DNA from 2 places in the Peptococcus simiae genome. Region 2 is predicted to be linked to the other one. Evidence: a T-box and tRNA genes for the amino acid it is inferred to sense, from the RefSeq annotation. Region 2 holds a T-box; the other holds one or more tRNA genes.
The links. A T-box is a leader RNA that pairs with one kind of tRNA and senses whether it is charged. The one in region 2 lies ahead of thrS (threonine--tRNA ligase), so its partner is inferred to be a tRNA-Thr.

Region 1 (9,367 bases), on a different contig from region 2:
CCCGCATGGTTTCGCCCGGGAGGACCACTGTCTTAATGGCGCCGGCCAGCTCATTGACATTGAGCACTTCAACATTTTGAAAGGACGCAACCTTATTGAGGTTGTAGTCATTGGTCACGACACAACCCTGTAAGTCCTTGGCCAGCATGACCAATTTGGCATCCACTTCCACAATTTCCGGATAGTCCTTATTTAAGGTGACCACCTGGACACCGCATTCCCGCAAGTCATTTAAGACATCCAGGCCCCGCCGGCCCCGGTTCCGTTTTAGGGCATCGGCCGAATCGGCAATATGCCGCAACTCATCTAAAACATAAGGGGTTATAATGAGGGGCCCTTCTAAAAAGCCGGACCGGGCAATGTCTACAATCCGGCCATCAATGATGACCGAAGTATCCAGGACCTTGGGCCGGGTTCCCGGCAGGAAATCAGCGGCCAGATCCCCGGCCCCCTTAGCGACCTCCTTCCGCGGTTTTCGCTCAGGCCGCTTGCTCATATGGGCAATCAGGGTATCCGGCAGGGCCACCAGGGCATCCCGCCAGCGGTAACCCATAGAGGCCCCCAGGTAGCCTAAAACCAGCATGATAAAGAGGGGCATATAGGCCCCAATCAAGGGCAGGGTCTTCACAGCCGGAATAATCAGCAGGGAGACCACCAGCCCGGCCATCAGGCCCAGGGTACCGGAAACCAACCCCCTTAAGGGCACATCAGAAAGACGGGCTTCCAAGAAACGGGTCCCATGTACAAAAGCATTGATCAAGGGCTGGGCTATGGCGAAGCTTATCAGCATAAATAATAAAGAAAAAATAAGTCCTGCGATAATCGGCATGAAAGAGAGTGACGGTAAAACGCTCAAATTAAGCGGTTCGATCAATTGCCGGTAGCCGACTGATCCGAGAAAGTAGCCACTCACCGCCCCAAATAACATGAGAAATCCGCGCACTATTTTTAATGGCATCTTTTTTCACCTCCTTTCAATGGAATACAAGGGAATCCACCGGTAACCGGCCTGAGCCTAGAACCAGTGGCTGTCCATAATGGTCTGGGTCCGCAGCCGGTCCAAACCGGTAGAAATCTGCTGGGCCCGGGCCGGTCCAATGCCTTCAACTTCATCTAAGTCCTCGATGCTGGCCTTGGTGATCCGGTTCAGGTTCAGGAAGGTTTCCACTACATTATCGATAATCGATGAGGGCAGCCGGGGAATCTTATGCAGCATCCGGTAGCCCCGGGAATAGAGCTGGTTTCGCCGTTCCTTGTCGCTGTAGCCGGTATAGCCTAAGATACCCGCCAACCGGTCGCCGTCTAAGAGGTCTTCGCTGGACAGGCGGCCCAGTCTTTCCAGGGCTGTGTTGACCTGGTCTGCCTCCGGGCTGTCTTCATCAAAAACCAGGTAGTCTCTCAGAGCCATCCGCTCGTCAAAGTCCACATTGCTCATGAGCTCTTCGGCCTGCATGCTGACCAACCGGCCTTCGGTACCCAGCTCGGCAATGTAGAGGGTCAGCTCATTGTCAACCCGCTTCAGCATCTCGGCCCGTTGGACCACCTGAACCACATCGGCCAGGCTGACCATATCGTCAAATTCTTCCAGGGACAGGCGGACAAAGGCCTCATCCAGAGCATTCTTGTATTTTTCCAGGGCCTCAATCGCCTGGGTGGCCGTATTCAAGAGGCTGGCACTCTCCCGGAGGACATAGCGCTGGCTGCCTCGATAGAGGGTAATCAGCTGCCGCCGCTGAGAAATGGAAATAACCAGCTCCCCGGTCTGCCGGGCGGTCTGCTCGGCGGTCCGGTGGCGAATCCCCGTTTCTGACGAAGGCGTACCCGGGTCCGGATTTAAGTGGCAGTTGGCACTGAAGATTTTGGTGCAGTCCTTGGACAGCAGGATGGCCCCGTCCATCTTGGCCAGCTCATAGAGGTGGGCCGGCGTATAGGGGGCATTGATGTGAAAGCCGCCTTCCGCCAGGGCCGATACCTTTTCATAGTCTCCGACAATAATGAGCCCCCCGGTATTGGCCCGTAAAACGTTATCCAGCCCCTCCCGGAGCCGGGTACCCGGGGCCGTTATGCGAACCATTTCCAGGATTTCGCTAATATTACTCTGTTTGGTCATATAAGCACCCCCCATACTTTTTCTACCGCTTGGGATAGTTTATTACAACTGATGAGTTCTATATCCACATCGTCTACCCGGCTGCCGGCTGCAACGACAGCCCGCCGAAAGCCCATTTGGGCCGCCTCCTGGAGCCGCCGGGAAAGCTGGCTGACCCGCCGCAGTTCACCTGTCAGGCCGACCTCAGCGAGGAAAAGCACATCTTCCGGCAGGGGGCGGTTGTCAAAGGCGGATACGATGGCCAGGGCAATGCCCAGGTCTGCAGCCGGTTCCCCAATCCGCAGGCCACCAACGACATTCAGGTAGACATCTTCCTTACTTAAGGCCAGGCCCAGCCGCTTTTCCAGGACAGCCATGAGCATCAGGGCTCGGGCATTATCCACCCCGGTGGTCTTCCGCTGGGGATAGCCGAAGACCGTCGAGGCCACCAGGGCCTGAACCTCTAATAAAATCGGCCGGTTACCCTCCATGGTGGCGGTCACCGCCGAGCCGGCTGCATTTTTCGGCCGCTCAGCCAAAAAGGCCGCCGAGGGGTTGGGCACCTCGGCCAGACCGGCCCGGGTCATATCAAAAAGGCCAATTTCATGGCTGGCCCCGAACCGGTTCTTGAAGGCCCGGAGGATCCGGTACTGGGAGTGACGGTCCCCTTCAAAATAGAGAACCGCATCGACCATATGCTCCATGACCCGGGGCCCGGCAACACTACCGTCCTTGGTCACATGGCCGATTAAAACCGTCGGGATCCCCCGCCCCTTAGCCCAGCCCATGCTCCGGGTGGCCACCTGACGGAGCTGACTAACGGTCCCGAGGGCTGATGTCAATTCCGGGTCATAGACCGTCTGAACCGAGTCCAAAACAATCAGCTTTGGCTGGATCCGGTCGATATAATCCTCAATGAGGTCCATCTGGTTGGCCGTCAGGAGGTAGATCTTATCCCCGTCAGCCCCCAGCCGATTGGCCCGAGACTTGATCTGTCCCCGGGACTCTTCCCCGGAGATGTAGAGCACCGGCCCATCCAGGTGGACGCCGGCCATGAGCTGCATGGTAAGCGTCGATTTCCCAATCCCCGGGTCCCCGGCCAAGAGGATGAGGGCCCCCGGCACCAGACCACCGCCTAAGACCCGGTCCAATTCCTGGGACCCGGTCCCAATCCGGGCCAGCTGGCTACTGTCAATAGCCGATAGGGGCTCTGCCTGCGGGGCCCGGTCGGTCCCCAGGCCGGGTGGGGTCAACCGGGCAGCCTGGTTTTTGGTCGGTGCAGCCACCGGCACTTCTTCCACCAGGCTATCCCAGGCGCCACAGCCCGGACACTTCCCCAGCCATTGAGGGGAGTGATGGCCACATTCCTGGCAGACATATATCGATTTTCGTTTTGCCATCTGACCCCTCCTTAAGTCTGAATAGTCCTTTAACTATTGTAATAGATATGGGCCTCAAACACAACGCCGACGGGCTTTTCGTCAATGAATGCCCACAAAGATTTTAACTATAAATAGCTATAAAAAAATCGCAGACACCATGGTCCGCGATTGTAATAATAGTATAAAGATATGAATTAGTCCTCGTCAACATCCAGGGGGACAATAGCCAAAGTTTTACCTAGCGGGGCCAATACCTTTAAGATGGTCGTTAGTTGGGGGTCGGTTAAGCCGCGCTCCATGCGTGCAATGACCGGCTGTTTGACACCACAAGCCGCCTCAATATTCTTCTGAGTCATATTGCGCTCGCGTCTGGTTTTCAAAATCTCGTGTACCAGCGCTTGCTTGGTTTCATAGATGGATTCATTAGTCATGGTCTATTCCCCCTAAGTATTCTTATTATTTTTACAGCCCCATAGAGATGGTTTGCTGTGGGTTTGAAGGTCGTTCTTTATGTTCTCATTTGAATATTATGCCCCATCAATTAGATATCGTCAAGTACTATTCAAGCGCTATATATAATACCAAACTCTCAAAATTTTCATTTATTATCTAAAAATATCCTTATTTCATACCTAATGTTATAAATAATTGCATAAATTCAATCAATTATTTTTAAACATAAGAAATAGGCCTCTCGACCGAGGCCTAAAGCTGATGGCCGGACTTGAACCGGCGACCTGCTGATTACGAATCAGCTGCTCTACCAACTGAGCCACATCAGCACTAAGCCGACAATGGGACTCGAACCCGCAACCTGCTGATTACAAATCAGCTGCTCTACCAATTGAGCTATATCGGCGTACGACTCAGTATAGCAAAAGGCCCTATTTTTTGCAAGCTAAAATGACGTAAATTTTATATAATCTTTTCAATTAAGAACCCCTCTCAAATCCGCCAAAAACGGCTAAAAGCACCGGTCTAAAAAGGGTTCGGAAGAGCCGCCCGCAGCCAGACCAAAAAATAAAGATTGTCTGCCCTTACTTCCATTATTAGACTATTGCAATAACTTCTTAAATCAGATATAATATTGCCAGTTTTACATGAAACTACTCACATTGAAAAGAGGGGGATTACACATGGATTATATTGATAAGTATGTGCGTCCGGCAGACCCTGCCCTGGCAGATGCCATTGACGCGGAAGAAAAGCGTCAACAGAACAAGATTGAGCTAATCGCCTCCGAAAACTTCACCAGTCGGGCGGTTATGGCTGCCCAAGGCTCTGTCCTGACCAACAAGTACGCTGAAGGTTACCCCGGCAAGCGCTACTATGGCGGTTGTGAGCACGTGGACGTCGTTGAGGACCTGGCCCGTGACCGGTTGAAAGAACTCTTCGGCGCTGAACATGCCAATGTCCAACCCCACAGTGGGGCCAACGCTAACCTAGGCGTCTACTTTGCCCTCTTAAAACCGGGCGACCAAGTGCTTGGGATGAACCTGGCCCACGGCGGTCACTTAACCCACGGGAGCCCTGTCAATATCAGCGGGACCTACTTTAACTTTGCCGAATACGGCGTCGATAAGGAAACCGAATGTATTGACTATGATGCCCTGGAAAAAGTGGCTAAAGAAGTGAAACCGAAACTCATCGTTGCCGGTGCTTCCGCTTATCCCCGGGAAATTGACTTTGAACGAATCAGCAAGGTGGCCAAAGAAGTCGACGCCCTATTCATGGTCGACATGGCCCACATTGCCGGCCTGGTGGCCTGCGGCTTACACCAAAGCCCGGTCCCCTATGCGGATGTCGTCACCTCTACCACCCACAAAACCTTACGCGGGCCCCGTGGCGGTTTAATCCTCTGCAAGGAAGAACTGGCCAAGGCCATTGACAAGGCTATTTTCCCCGGCTTACAGGGCGGCCCCTTAATGCACGTGATTGCAGCCAAGGCTGCTGCTTTCGGCGAAGCACTGAAACCGGAATTCAAAACCTACATGCAACAGGTGGTTGATAATGCCCAAACCCTGGCCAAGTCTTTAACCGAAAAAGGCTTCCGCCTGGTTTCCGGCGGCACCGATACCCACCTCATGTTAATTGACACCAAGGCTGTCGGTATGACCGGTAAGGAAGCTGAGGCCATCTTAGACAACCTGGGCGTCACCACCAATAAAAACGGCATCCCCTTCGATACTGAAAAGCCCATGGTTACCAGCGGTTTACGCATTGGGACCCCGGCTGTTACCACCCGCGGCATGGGTGAAAAAGAAATGGAACAGATTGCCGAAATTATGAAACTAGCACTGATTGACAAAGATGATGCGGCAGCAGAACGCCTGGTAAAAGACCTAACGGACCGCTTCCCCTTATATAACTAAGGAGGATTTGATGGGCTTCACACATATTTTTGACCACCCCCTGATTCACCACAAAATCTCTTTCTTACGGGATAAGACTACCTCTACCCCCCAATTTCGTCAAATCGTTAACGAAATTGCCATGCTAATGGCCTATGAAATCAGCCGGGACTTTCCTCTGGTCACAACCACCGTTGAGACCCCCCTGGCCACCACCGAGTGTAAACGCCTGGCTGAACGGTCAGTGGTTCTGGTGCCTATTTTACGGGCCGGGCTGGGCATGCTGGAGGGTTTCCAGTTTGTGCTGCCGAGCGCCTCTGTCGGCCATATCGGCATGGCCCGTAATGAAGAGACCCTAGAGCCTGAGCCCTATTACCATAAACTACCGGGACATGTTACCGAGGCTCATGTCATTGTTTTGGACCCCATGCTGGCCACCGGCGGCTCAGCCTGTAATGCCATTGACTTCTTAAAAAGCCAGGGCGCTACAGATATTACCTTTGCCGCTATCCTAGGTACCGACCAAGGCCTGCAAAAAGTTCATGAGGCCCATCCGGATGTCCGGGTTTATCTGGCCGAAAAAGATCCGGTGCTCAATGAGCATGGCTACATCGTACCCGGTTTGGGCGATGCTGGCGACCGCATCTTTGGCACCGTAGACGCCGACTAAGCCGCAATAGACAAGTATACCTGCCCCTTTTGTTGGATCAACCAGCAAGAGGGGCTTGTTTGTAGCCGCTAAGGTGCCGGTCCTGCAAGCGCCCTCTTGCAGGATCGGCAGCCTTTAGCTATGATACAAAATAAGAAGGGTACGGCTCGGCCTAAGTAGGTCCGGCCAAGGCCCGGATAATTATCCAGGAAAGGATGATGGTATGGAACGCACATTTTGTATGGTTAAACCGGACGGGGTCCGGCGGGGCTGCATTGGGGACATCATCAGCCGTTTTGAGTGCAAGGGCCTCCGGCTGGTAGACCTAAAGCTGGTGACCCTGACCGCCGACCAGGCAGCAAGGCATTATGCAGAGCACCAGGGCAAGGACTTTTATGACGACCTAATCCAGTTCATCACATCAGGCCCGGTGGTCCCCATGATTTTAGAAGGGCCCAATGCGGTCGCAGCCAGCCGGGCCTTAATCGGGGCCACTGACCCCCTTAAAGCCGCTCCGGGCACCATCCGCGGCGACTACGGCCTGACGGTTTCTGAAAATATCATTCACGGGGCGGACAGCCCTGAAAATGCCGACCGGGAAATTGCCAATATATTCACCCTCTAAAGCCGACAAAAGGCCCTCTCTATCCCAAGATAGAAAGGGCCTTTTGTATGGCATATATCCGTCTTAAGCCTGGCTTTTATGGTAGGCTTCCAGGTCATCGATAGCCTGGCTCAAGAGGTCCCGGGTCACTTCAAAGGGGACCACCTTAAGGTCATTTTGTTCCAGGGCATGGTCAATCATCTGCTCTTTCATTTCCGGTGTATCCACCCAGATATCAGCCAGGCAAACCGGCAGGTCAATGGACCGGTTTAAGGCATAGACCTTTTCGAAGTTTTCCCGGTCTTGGTCCACCAGGAGCTGGATTAGTGTCCCATAGGCCACCAGCTGGCCATGGAGACGGACCTGACCATTGGCCGGGGCCGGTAAGAAGGTGGCCCCGTAGTAGATGGCATGGGCTACGGCCGAGTTAAAATCATTTTTAACAAAGACGGAGACCAACCCGGTGGTCACAATGATATTCAAGACCACTTCTGCCAGGGCCTGGCTGGTCCGACTGGCCTTGGCATCATCCATGGCCTCCTTCCCATACTTGAGCAGGGGGCCGGCACAGTTATGGCCGATGTCTACCCCCACCTGGTCAGAATGGGCCAGGGTCAGGCCCCGGGAAGAGAAGGAGGATTCGTATTGCTTGGACAGTGCATCGCCAATGCCGGCCCAAATATATTTATTTGGCGCTTCAGCGATGATCTGGGTATTGATAAAGGTATGCTTGGGCGGGGTCTGGACAAAAATCAGGCCCTGCATGGTGTGGTCATCGTGATAAAAGACGCAGACCTTGGTCACCGGGGCACAGTTGGAAGCAATGGTTGGGAAGGTAAAGACCGGCTTCCCTAAACGGTCACCGACGACCTTGACGGTATCCATGGCCCGACCGCCGCCAACGGCAAAGAGCATATCTGCCTCCTTGACCAGGGGCTCTGCCATGAGCCTTTCCACATGGGCCTCTGTGGCCTCACCCCCATACCAAAGGGAACCGAGGACCTCTATAGGGCTGCCTGCCAGGGCCTCGCCAATGGCCTTTTCCGCCTTTTCCAAAGCGGTTTTCCCGCCAATGAGCGTTGCCTTTTTCCCATAAGGACCGGCAATCTCCGGTACCTTTTTATAGACATCAGCACCACCGATTGTGAAGTTTGGTAAAAATACACTCGTTGTTTCCATACTTAGGCCTCCTATACGCCTTCATCTTCTGTATCCATCAACCTATTTTTACTATACATCAGATGGAATTATCTGACAAGTTTTGTTACAAAATCTGTGATTTATAATTTGATGGCTAGCTTGTATAATATGAAAAAAGGAGGAAATGTTTTGCCTAGACAAATATGGATAAAAAATTTGAAAGACTTCTTAAATAAATACAGAACACCCCTACAAATCGCCCTAGCCTTATTTTTTATGGTCGTGATTTTTTTTACCTTAAAGGATGAAATAAAGCAAATCAATATGCGGGATATTGAGCACATGGTCAGCCGGCTGGCCTTTAGGGATTGGCTGGTCCTCATTGCCGGCGGCCTGGCAGCCTTTAGCTGCTGCGCCCTCTATGACCTGCTCTTTGCCCGCTACTTTAAGCTGGACCTGGCCAAGTGGCGGATCTTTTCCATTGGCTGGATTGCCCAGAGCTTTAATAACTTTGTCGGCTTTGCCGGCCTGACCGGCGGGGCCTTGCGGCTCAAGCTCTATACCGCTGCCGGCGCCGACGAAGACCAGGCCTACCAGTTATCGGCCGGCATCCTGGCCTCTACCCTCCTGGGCCTTTTTATGATGGCCCTGCCGGCCTCCTTTGCCCTGGTCAGTCTGGGTAAAATCACCTACCTGCCCTTTTGCCTGATTTTATTCGCCCTCTGCCCCCTCTACTTATTTGGGGACCAGCTGCCGGTTTTACGCCATAACCGGTCCCCCCTGGCCTTTCTCTCCCGGAAGATGCGGCTGGAGACCCTCCTCCTCTCTGCCGGGGAATGGCTGGTTGCCAGCCTCTACTTTTCCTTTGTCCTCCACTATTTTGCCAGGTCTATTCCGGTCAGCCAGGGCATCCTGGTCTATACGGTGGCAACCATTATCGGGATCCTCTCCATGGTCCCCGGGGGCCTGGGCACTTTTGACGCCACAGTCCTGGCCCTTTTTGCCGGCCTGGGCCACAGCCCTTCCGAAGTGGTCATGGCCCTCTTGGCAGAAAGACTCATTTACACCCTCCTGCCCTGGCTCATCGCCCTCTTCACCCTCATTATCCAGGTCCTGACCAACCGGCTGAACCCGGCCCTCTTCTTACGGGTC
Region 2 (9,367 bases):
GTCGAAGGACGAGCAGGGCCTTACGTGTTTAAATGGTCTGATCCACAATAAAAATACGCCTAGTTCCAGCAAGACAAGCAGCTGGCTAGGCGTATTTTGTTATCCTTTGAAAATACCTTCATACAAAACCGCAGCGTCCTTCAGGGCCGGATAGTAGTTACCGGCCGTTCCTTTACCATCCATGGTGACTACAATGGCCCGTTCATTACTTTCCCGGTCCCGGCCCAGGCTCGCCAGGCAGAGGCCGGCTTCACCGGTGTAACCGGTCTTCCCACCCAGGATTTCAAAGCTGGGATCAGCCATGACCCGATCAAAGTTATCCAGATAACGCGCCAGAGAATGGTCTAAGCGCAGGCCCTTGGCCGAAGGCCGCGGGGCCTCTGTTGTATAGTGCATACTTTGAATAACCTGGGCAAAGGTATCGTTTTTAAGGCCGGCCCGCATTAACTTGGCCATATCTGCGACGGTGCTCACATGCTTGGGGTCATGGGCCCCGGTCACATTGACAAAGTAGGTTCCGCGCATTCCCAGGGCGGCGGCCTCCTCATTCATCCGCTCAACGAAGGCCTCCTCAGACCCTGAGGTCACAATCGCCAAGGCCCGGGCAGCATCTGCACCGGAAGGCAGGATGGTGGCGTACATGAGGTCTTCTACGGTAACCTTATCGCCAACTTGAAAGCCGGCCGTGGCTAAGTCTTTTTCAGCTAGGCCGGTAAAGACGTCGCTGGTTAGTTCAACTTCCTGGGAGAGGTCTTTCTGGTCGAGCAGGGCCACATAGAGGGTCATCAGCTTGGTTAAGCTGGCCGGGTATTTTTGGTCTTCCGCCGCCTTGGCGAACAGGACCTCCCCGTTTTTTGCATTGATGGCAATGGCGGCGTGGCTGGAAATATCTTTGGCCTGGATATGACCGCTGGTATCGGTCGCCGTCAAGGCCTTATCCTGCACCGGCTCCTGCTGGCCGGAAGTACCGCACCTAACCAGGGCAAAAAGGATAAGGAGCAACAAGAGGCCCAGGAGAATCTTTGCCCTTAATCGCAGGCGGTAGCGGCGTCTTCTCCGCCGTGGCGGCCGGTTTCGCGAAGAGCCGGCGCCTTCTCGTCGTCTGACCGGTTGATCTGCCGGGCGCCTTCTTTCAGGAGGGCGCCTAGACTGGTATGACATGACTCGCCCACCTTTCTAAAAGATAGGGGGCAACAGGAAGGCTGGTCACTTGCCAGCTTTCCCATCGCACCCCCTCCCTTCATTTATCGGATGAGCCCGGCCCTTACCGCCGCTCTTTAACTTCCTCAACAATGTCATTAATTAGGCCATCCAGGGCAACGGTCCCCTTATCGCCATCATGGTAGGTCCGTAAGGAGACCTTTCCGTCAGCGGCTTCTTTCGCCCCAACGACCAACATGTAGGGGATTTTTTGAACCGTTGCTTCACGGATTTTATAGCCGATTTTTTCATTTCGGTGGTCCACTTCACAACGGATGCCAGCCTGGTGCATTTTTTCGCGAATCTCATCGGCATAGGTTGCCTGGTCATCTGTAATGGGTAAGACCCGGACCTGGACTGGAGCCAACCAGGTTGGAAAGGCACCGGCATAGTGTTCAACCAAGATACCGATGAACCGTTCCAGACTGCCCATGATAGCCCGGTGAACCATGACCGGCCGATGTTTTTCACCATCTTCACCAATGTAGGTCATATCAAACTTCTCAGGCAACTGGAAGTCTAATTGGATAGTCCCACACTGCCAGGTCCGGCCAATGGAGTCTTTTAAGTGGTAGTCGATTTTAGGCCCATAGAAAGCCCCATCTCCAGGGTTGATTTTATAGTCAACGCCAACTTTTTCCAAGGCGTTTTTCAAACCTTCCGTAGCCTGTTCCCATAATTCTTCAGACCCCATGGAGTCTTCCGGCCGGGTGGAGAGCTCAACAGAATATTCAAAGCCGAAGGGCTTGTAAATATTGCTGACTAGGCGCATAACCCCAATGAGCTCTTCTTCAATCTGGTCTTCCCGCATGAAGATGTGTCCATCATCCTGGGTAAAGGCCCGGACCCGCATTAAACCGTGAAGGGCCCCGGATAATTCATGGCGGTGGACAAGGCCCAGTTCACCCCAGCGGATGGGCAGGTCCCGGTAGCTGTGCATACTTTCATTATAGAGTAGGATGCTGCCCGGGCAGTTCATCGGTTTGATGGCATAGGGTTCTTCATCAATTTCAGTGAAATACATATTGTCTTTATAGTGGTCCCAGTGGCCGCTCCGTTCCCACAGGGCCCGGTTCATGATGAGCGGTGTCCGGATTTCACCATAGCCATCAGCCTCATGCAGTTCTCGCCAGAATTTTTCCAGCTGATTGCGGAGGATCATCCCCTTTGCATGGAAAATAGGGAAGCCGGGGGCTTCATCGACAAAGGAGAAGAGGTCTAACTCTTTACCCAACCGTCTGTGGTCACGGCGCTTGGCTTCTTCCAGCTGGAAGAGGTAGGCATCCAGGTCTTCCTGTTTCGGGAAGCTGGTCCCATAAATGCGTTGAAGCATCTTATTATTTTCATCGCCCCGCCAGTAGGCCCCGGCCAGGTTCATGACTTTGATGGCCTTGATTAAGCCTGTCCGCGGAATGTGAGGACCCGCACAGAGGTCGACAAAGTCACCCATTTCGTAAAGGCTGATGGGTTCATCTTCCGGCAGGTCTTGAATGAGTTCCACCTTATAGGGTTCATTCTTCTCTTCAAAAAGGGCAATAGCTTCATCCCGGGGCAGGACTTTTTTAACCAGCTTAGCATTCTTTTTAATAATCCGCCGCATTTCATCTTCTATTTTAGAGATGTCATCCGGGGTAAACTGGTGGTCGCTGTCGACATCATAGTAAAAGCCATTTTCAATAGCCGGCCCAATGGCCAGCTTGGTACCGGGGTATAGGTTTTGAACCGCTTGGGCCAAGACATGGGAAGAGGTATGGTGAAAAGCGTCAGCCCCTTCGGCTTGGTCAAAGGTAAGGACTTCTACAGCATCTCCATCATGAAGCGGGGCTTCCAAGTCTGCAACAGCTCCGTTTACTTTAACCGCTAGGGCTTTTTTAGCCAGACCATTTGAAATACCTTTTGCTAAGTCTAAGCCCGTAGCCCCTTCATCTAAATCACGGTGATGCCCGTCCGGTAATTGAATGCGCATATGAATACTCCTCCTTATCATCAATAAAAAACACGCCCATCCCATAAAGGGACGAGCGCGTGTATCTCCCGTGGTTCCACCCAATTTGACTGTACAAGACAGCCCACTTTAAGCCCTTTAACGGCGGCAACCGGTCTTAGTCCTCCTAAGACAGCTCCGAGGTGGTCACACTTAGCAAGGGTCATATGCAGTCCCACCATCCCTGCACTCTCTGGAATGACCGCTTACCGGCGTCCTCATCAAGGCTTTTTTAATATGGTATCAGTTTATCATTTACCCCAGAGACCGTCAAGATAAACCAAGACGGACATCATTTCTTCTATATTATAAAGAAAATATTTTTTGACACAAAAAAGCACTCCTTAGGAGTGCTAATGCGGTTGGCGAGACTTGAACTCGCACGGGTCTCCCCACACGCCCCTCAAACGTGCGCGTATGCCTATTCCGCCACAACCGCTTAATCAATGATACTGTAATACTTTACCACGGTCCTGGCGGATTGTCAATTATTTTTACAGATTTTGTTAAAAATCCCTTTTATCCCCCGCTAGCGCAGCCGGGGCTGCCCTACTTTTGTCGTCCTATTTACCCCAGCAACACAAAAACCGCTATCTAAAGGCTTAACCCGCCCTTACACAGGGCAGGGCAGGCAGCTTCCAGATAGCGGCTTCTTGATTATTTTTCTACAGCGTCTATACCTTCATTGACTTCACAGAGGCGGTTTTCCACTTGGAGCAGGGCCTCTTCCAATTCTTCCAGGCTGGCTTGGCCAAAGTCGAAATCATGGGCCACTTCGTCTTCAACACCATCGATGAGTTCAAAGCGGTTGTCATAAGGAAGGGTTTCTTTTTCCTGCTTAGACCGACGGATGCGGTAGCAGAGGTAGGCAAGACCACTGAAGGCAGCCAAGGCAAGCCCTAAAAGCCCTAATTTGCGGCAATTCATTTTGCAGCGGGCAATGAAGGGTAATTTCTGGACCTTAGGTAAAACATCATCAGTGAGTTTATCGAGTGATGCGGAAATATCCAAGTCCTTCATCTGCTTGCGGGCTAACTTATTTAACCGCGCTGCTTCTTTTTTTCCTCGTTTTTGCAACTTTTTCATTTGTTTTACTTGTGCTTCTAAGCGATCCATAATTTCCCTACCTTTCAGTTTGTAAGAAGGCTGCCCCACAGGCGCCAAGTCCTATGTGGGTTGAGACAACTGAGCCAATTTGGAAGTAGTCCGGTGCTAAGTCAGGCACCTGGACACTAAGAGCGTCCATCAAGGCATCTGCTGCCTCTTTATTATTGTTGTAGCCAGCGGCTATTGTTACCGGTTGATCGGCATTTATCTCGGCCAGAACAGCTTCAGTTAATTCATTGATAACCCGATCCTTTTTATTGCCACGGATTTTTTTATGAACGGAGATGGTCCCATCGGCCAAAATCAGGATGGGCTTAATATTTAAAATAGACCCAACCAGGTAACCAGCTTTGCCAATGCGGCCACCCTTTTCAAGATTATCCAGGGAATCAATTAAAAAATAGATCTTCAGTTGGCCAATCGCTTCTTCTAAAAAAGCGTCACAAGCCTCTACTGAAGCACCTGCCTTAATCCGCACAGCCAGTTCTTTTACCAAAAGGCCTAAGCCAATGGTCGCTGACCGGCTATCCCAAACCCGGACATCGGCGGCAGAAAATTCCTTGCCGATTAAGCGGGCGGCATTGACCGTTCCACTTAATTCTGATGCCAGGTGGATAGAGTAAATCACTGAGCAACCGGCATCAGCCAGCTGCTGGTAAGCGGCATTAAAGAGTTCCGGCTTGGGCAGGGAGGTTTTGGGCAGTTCTTGAAGGCTGGTCAGCTGTTCATAAAAGGATTCATTGGTTAAGTCTACCCGGTCCAGGTATTGTTTATCATTAAATGTAACAGTTAAGGGAACGACGCGGATATTGTACTTGGACGTAATTTCATCAGGTAGGTCGGCGGTACTATCCGTAACGATACCTATTTTTGTCATAGGCGGTCCCTCCTCTCTATTCAGCCGAAATAATGTAGGGATAAATATCTTGTCCGCCCTGGTAGGCTTCAAAGTCTATATCTGTATATTGGTCGGATAATTTTTCAATATACCGGTTGACCTCGTCTTCAGCGACCTCCGCCCCATAATACAGGGTAATGAGCTCAACATGATTGTCAGCCATTTTTTGGATGATGGCTTCGAGGGAGCTGCCAATTTGGTCCTCGGCGGCAATGATTTTGCCTTCCAGGATGGCTAAGAAGGCATCCTTTTTGATGTCAATGCCTTCAATAGAAGTATCACGGACAGCCGTTGTAATCTCACCGCTCAAAACATTGGCCAGGGCCTCTTCCATATCAGAGGCATTGTTGTCAATATCCTGCTCAGGCAAAAATTGCATTAAGGCCGCAAGGCCTTGGGGAAGGGTCCGGGAGGGAATCACTCGGACATCGCCATCAACCAGTTTGGCCGCCTGCTCCGCCGTCATGATAATATTTTTATTGTTAGGCAACAAGATGGTATGCTCTGCGGGATGGGCCTCCATGGCATCCAGGAAGTCCTGGGTGCTGGGGTTCATGGTCTGTCCCCCATGGATGACATGGCTGGCGCCTAGGCTCTTAAAAACTTCAGCCAGGCCGTCACCGGTGGCAACGGCAATCACTACATATTCACTGGTCTCTGGCGCCTGGGCCTTGCCCTTGGCCTGTAAGGCCCGGTTTTGTTCCCGCATGTTATTGATTTTAATATCGGTCAGTTCACCGAACTGGGAGGCAAAGGAGAAGACCGCTCCCAGGTCATTGGTGTGGATGTGGACCTTGACCAGGTCATCGGTGCCGACCACCAGCATGCAGTCCCCATAGCTGGTTAGGTAGTTTTTCAAGGCCTCAATGGGGCTTTCCGGGTGACTGCCGTCTGCCAGGACCAGAAACTCGGTACAATAGGGATAGATGATTTCGTTTAAGTCAGCAAAAAAGTGCTCAAAGGTATCCTCAAAATCATCCTCTACCACCGGTTCTTTTTCCACGATAACCGGAGAGGCGGCAGGTTTGCCCTGGAGGGCTGCCAGGAAGCCTTCGAAGATAAAGAGGAGCCCCTGCCCACCGGCATCAACGACGCCAGCTTGCTTGAGGACCGGCAGCAGGTCCGGGGTCCGGTTGAGGCTGGCATAGCCGGCCTGTAAGAAAAGGGATAGGGCCTCTTCGGCGCCCATATCCGGCTGGTAGGCCCGATTCAGGGCCTCACTGGCCTCCCGGACAACGGTTAAAACGGTCCCTTCCATGGGATTAGTCACCGCCTTGTAGGCGGCGTCAGCTCCCAGAGCAAAGGCCTGGACCAGGTCACTGACCTCGACTACAGTTTTACCCCTGAGCCCTTGGGAAATACCGGAAAGGATCTGCGACAAGATGACCCCGGAATTCCCCCGGGCCCCCATAAGGGCCCCATAAGCCATCTGGGCCGCCACATCCTCCACTTGAGTCTGGTCTGCACGTTCTTTCACAAATTTATCTGCAGACCGCATAGTCATAGACATATTGGTCCCTGTATCACCATCCGGCACCGGAAATACATTGAGCCGGTCTACATTTTCTCTTTTTTGTTCCAGCCAGTTTGCGGCGGAAGCTATCATTTCTATAAATTGATCGCCATTGATGGGCTTGTTGCTTGACATATTTGCCTCCTGAATCATCTGCTCCTTGAAAGGCATCTCATGAGCAGCGTTCTTGTAAACAATCATACTAAACTATAGCATAAAAAAGAACCCCTTGTCTATGCTGCCCCGCCCATCAACAGCCGGGTTATCCCCTAAAAATATTCATTGATGTAGGCCAGCGGACGACTGGGAAAGAGGGCGCCAAAGGCTGCAAAGGCCTCTGCATCCTTGATGTCACAGCCTTGTTTAAGCCGGCGCCGGTGGCCAAAAACCAAGTCGGACAAGGTTTCGGGCGTAACGGAAAAGTCCACCTCAGCCTGGTCAATGGGCTCGACCCGGTCGCCCTCCCAGCGCCAAAGGGAGATCCGCTTTAAGTGGCTATCCTTATAGGCAAAGGTCAGAGGGACTTCCGGCTCCTTTGAGGCAAAAAACGGCAGGCTGGCCGGGGATAAAAACCGCCACATCATAAAGGGTTCATAAGTAATATAATCCTTAGCCCCTGCCGGCTGGTCGATGACTGGCTCATCCAAGGGGGCCGACCAGGTGACCGTGCCCAGCTGGGACCGGTGGCCAGTCACATAGTGGTAAAGACCGGCCCTGGCCTGGTCTGACAGGTAGGCCATTTCCCGGATATAGAAGGTTTTTTCTTGCAGGCTATAGAGGAGGTAGCCCACCGGCTGGCCTTGGGCATAGGCCATGACCCCATAGCCCCCTTCTGCAGCTAAGTCATCTAAGAGGGCCTGCCAGCGCCGGCTATCCCTTTGGACGTAGAAGGCATAGTAGCGACCCTGCCAGGTGCTATAAACCCGGTCCAGGTCAGTGACTGGTGCTGCCTTTAAGGAAAACCGTTTAAAGGTCAGCTCTGCCTTCTGGCTATAGGCATATAAATCCCCCATAGGCACACTGATTTGCCCATGGTAGTTCATATAGCGAAAACCCAGGGGGGCATAAAAATTCCCCTCAAAGGGCATGAGTAAGAGTCCAGTGTAGGGCGACCGCTTGAGGGCTTCCTGCATGAGGGCCCCTACCGCCCCCCGTCCCCGGACTTCCGGGAAGGCATTGACTCCTACGATATAGGCCGTCTTCAATGATTGCGCCTTATTTTTCAGGGTCATGTCTATACACTGGAGGGAGGCCACCACCTGCCCGGCGGGCGAAGTGGCCACCAGGGTTTCTGAAAAGCGGTGGTAGGCCCGGAAATACCAATCGGTAAAGGCCTCTCCATCATTATGAAAGGAATAGCGCCAGAGCTCTTTTAAAAGCTCCCCATCCCGGGCTTCTGCCGGCCGAATTCCCCAGTTAATCATTTTTCCACACAGCCTTGTGCTTCATTAAAAGGTAGGCCGGGTAATAGGATTCTTTTGCATGACGCAAGCCTTCAAGACCCATATCCTCTTCCCGGTTGACATATTCAATGTCCGGCCAAAAGTGGTTCAGGTAGTCTTTATTGATGGCCCCGTACAGGCCCCGATAATCGGCAAAGGCCTTCTCAATATGGATAACCACCGTATTTTCATTGACCCGCTCACCCATGGTGAGGGCCACCATCTTACCATTAATCCGGATATAGCCCCCTGAATAGGCCAGCTCATCAATAGCCATGAGGGCATCGTAAATGGCCTCCCGTTCACAGAGCAAGCTGTCAGACAGGTTTCCATTCCGGTTTTGTTCACCATACCAGTATTCTAAGAATTCCAGCGCCTCCGGGACGTCCTCCTTGGTTAATTCGGCGAATCCATAGTCCGGATATTCCCGTAAAAAGGCGTTCAGGTGGTTTCTTTTTTTGCTATACTTCCGCCCCTTGAGCTGGCGCAGGTCTTCACCATTATATATGTAGTCGGCAATGTCTCGCTCTTCTTCAAAGGTAAACTGGGCCGGCCATAGGGCTTCCATCCGTTCCTTTTCGGCATCGGTAATCCCCCGGATGACAAAGTCTTTGCCGTCATCATGGAAGGATTCCGCCAAAGTCTCTACCGCATCCTTAAAGGACGCATCATCTTCCGTGTAGCCGTAAGGGGGTAAAATCCAGCTGCTTTCCCAAGCATTCGGTTGTACGACCAGGTGTCCCTCCACAACAGCCCACCGCACTGCATAACACCGCCGCCACATGTATAAGTTGGTAAAGGTGGTATCAGAAATTTGATTTTGTGTTTGGATAAAAAAATTATCGAGGATATCTTTATCAGAGAGCTCGATTTGCTTGAAACCTAACATGCTTCTCCTCTTTTCTTCTGTGTCTTAGTCCCTATCTGTATCACCGTTTCGGCCTTTTGGCAAACAAAAAAATGCCTATTGACAGCAGGTCCCTCCTGAAAAAGGCATTGGTAAAAACAGATAAAATGAAAAGCGGACTTCCGTCTCAACGAAAGTCCGCAAACTGAATGGGCGGTAATGGACTCGAACCATCGACCCCCTGCATGTCAAGCAGATACTCTAACCAACTGAGCTAACCGCCCGTACCAATCAGCATCTATTATTATATGGATTTACCAACCGTCTGTCAAGGTTTTACTTTCATTTTATAAATTTTTTCCTAAATTTTTAGGCC

Region 1: it has a tRNA-Thr gene. The T-box ahead of thrS (threonine--tRNA ligase) is inferred to sense a tRNA for this amino acid. The anticodon was not compared.

Annotation. Positions count from the first base shown of each region.
Region 1 covers NZ_JBJUVG010000004.1:78,706-88,072, reverse strand. The annotation lists gene ACKQTC_RS04280 (PIN/TRAM domain-containing protein) at 1-790, opposite strand, end outside; gene disA (DNA integrity scanning diadenylate cyclase DisA) at 1,016-2,110, opposite strand; gene radA (DNA repair protein RadA) at 2,107-3,489, opposite strand; gene ACKQTC_RS04265 (helix-turn-helix domain-containing protein) at 3,666-3,902, opposite strand; tRNA gene ACKQTC_RS04260 (tRNA-Thr) at 4,181-4,253, opposite strand; tRNA gene ACKQTC_RS04255 (tRNA-Thr) at 4,258-4,330, opposite strand; gene ACKQTC_RS04250 (serine hydroxymethyltransferase) at 4,608-5,843, shown strand; gene upp (uracil phosphoribosyltransferase) at 5,854-6,492, shown strand; gene ndk (nucleoside-diphosphate kinase) at 6,695-7,096, shown strand; gene ACKQTC_RS04235 (iron-containing alcohol dehydrogenase family protein) at 7,160-8,254, opposite strand; gene mprF (bifunctional lysylphosphatidylglycerol flippase/synthetase MprF) at 8,366-9,367, shown strand, end outside.
Region 2 covers NZ_JBJUVG010000014.1:16,927-26,293, reverse strand. The annotation lists gene ACKQTC_RS08210 (D-alanyl-D-alanine carboxypeptidase family protein) at 100-1,002, opposite strand; gene ACKQTC_RS08205 (hypothetical protein) at 1,029-1,226, opposite strand; gene thrS (threonine--tRNA ligase) at 1,265-3,166, opposite strand; T-box leader at 3,211-3,418, opposite strand; tRNA gene ACKQTC_RS08195 (tRNA-Leu) at 3,542-3,623, opposite strand; gene ACKQTC_RS08190 (hypothetical protein) at 3,842-4,300, opposite strand; gene ACKQTC_RS08185 (DegV family protein) at 4,308-5,168, opposite strand; gene ACKQTC_RS08180 (DAK2 domain-containing protein) at 5,185-6,837, opposite strand; gene ACKQTC_RS08175 (GNAT family N-acetyltransferase) at 6,972-8,126, opposite strand; gene ACKQTC_RS08170 (DUF2156 domain-containing protein) at 8,119-9,033, opposite strand; tRNA gene ACKQTC_RS08165 (tRNA-Val) at 9,202-9,275, opposite strand.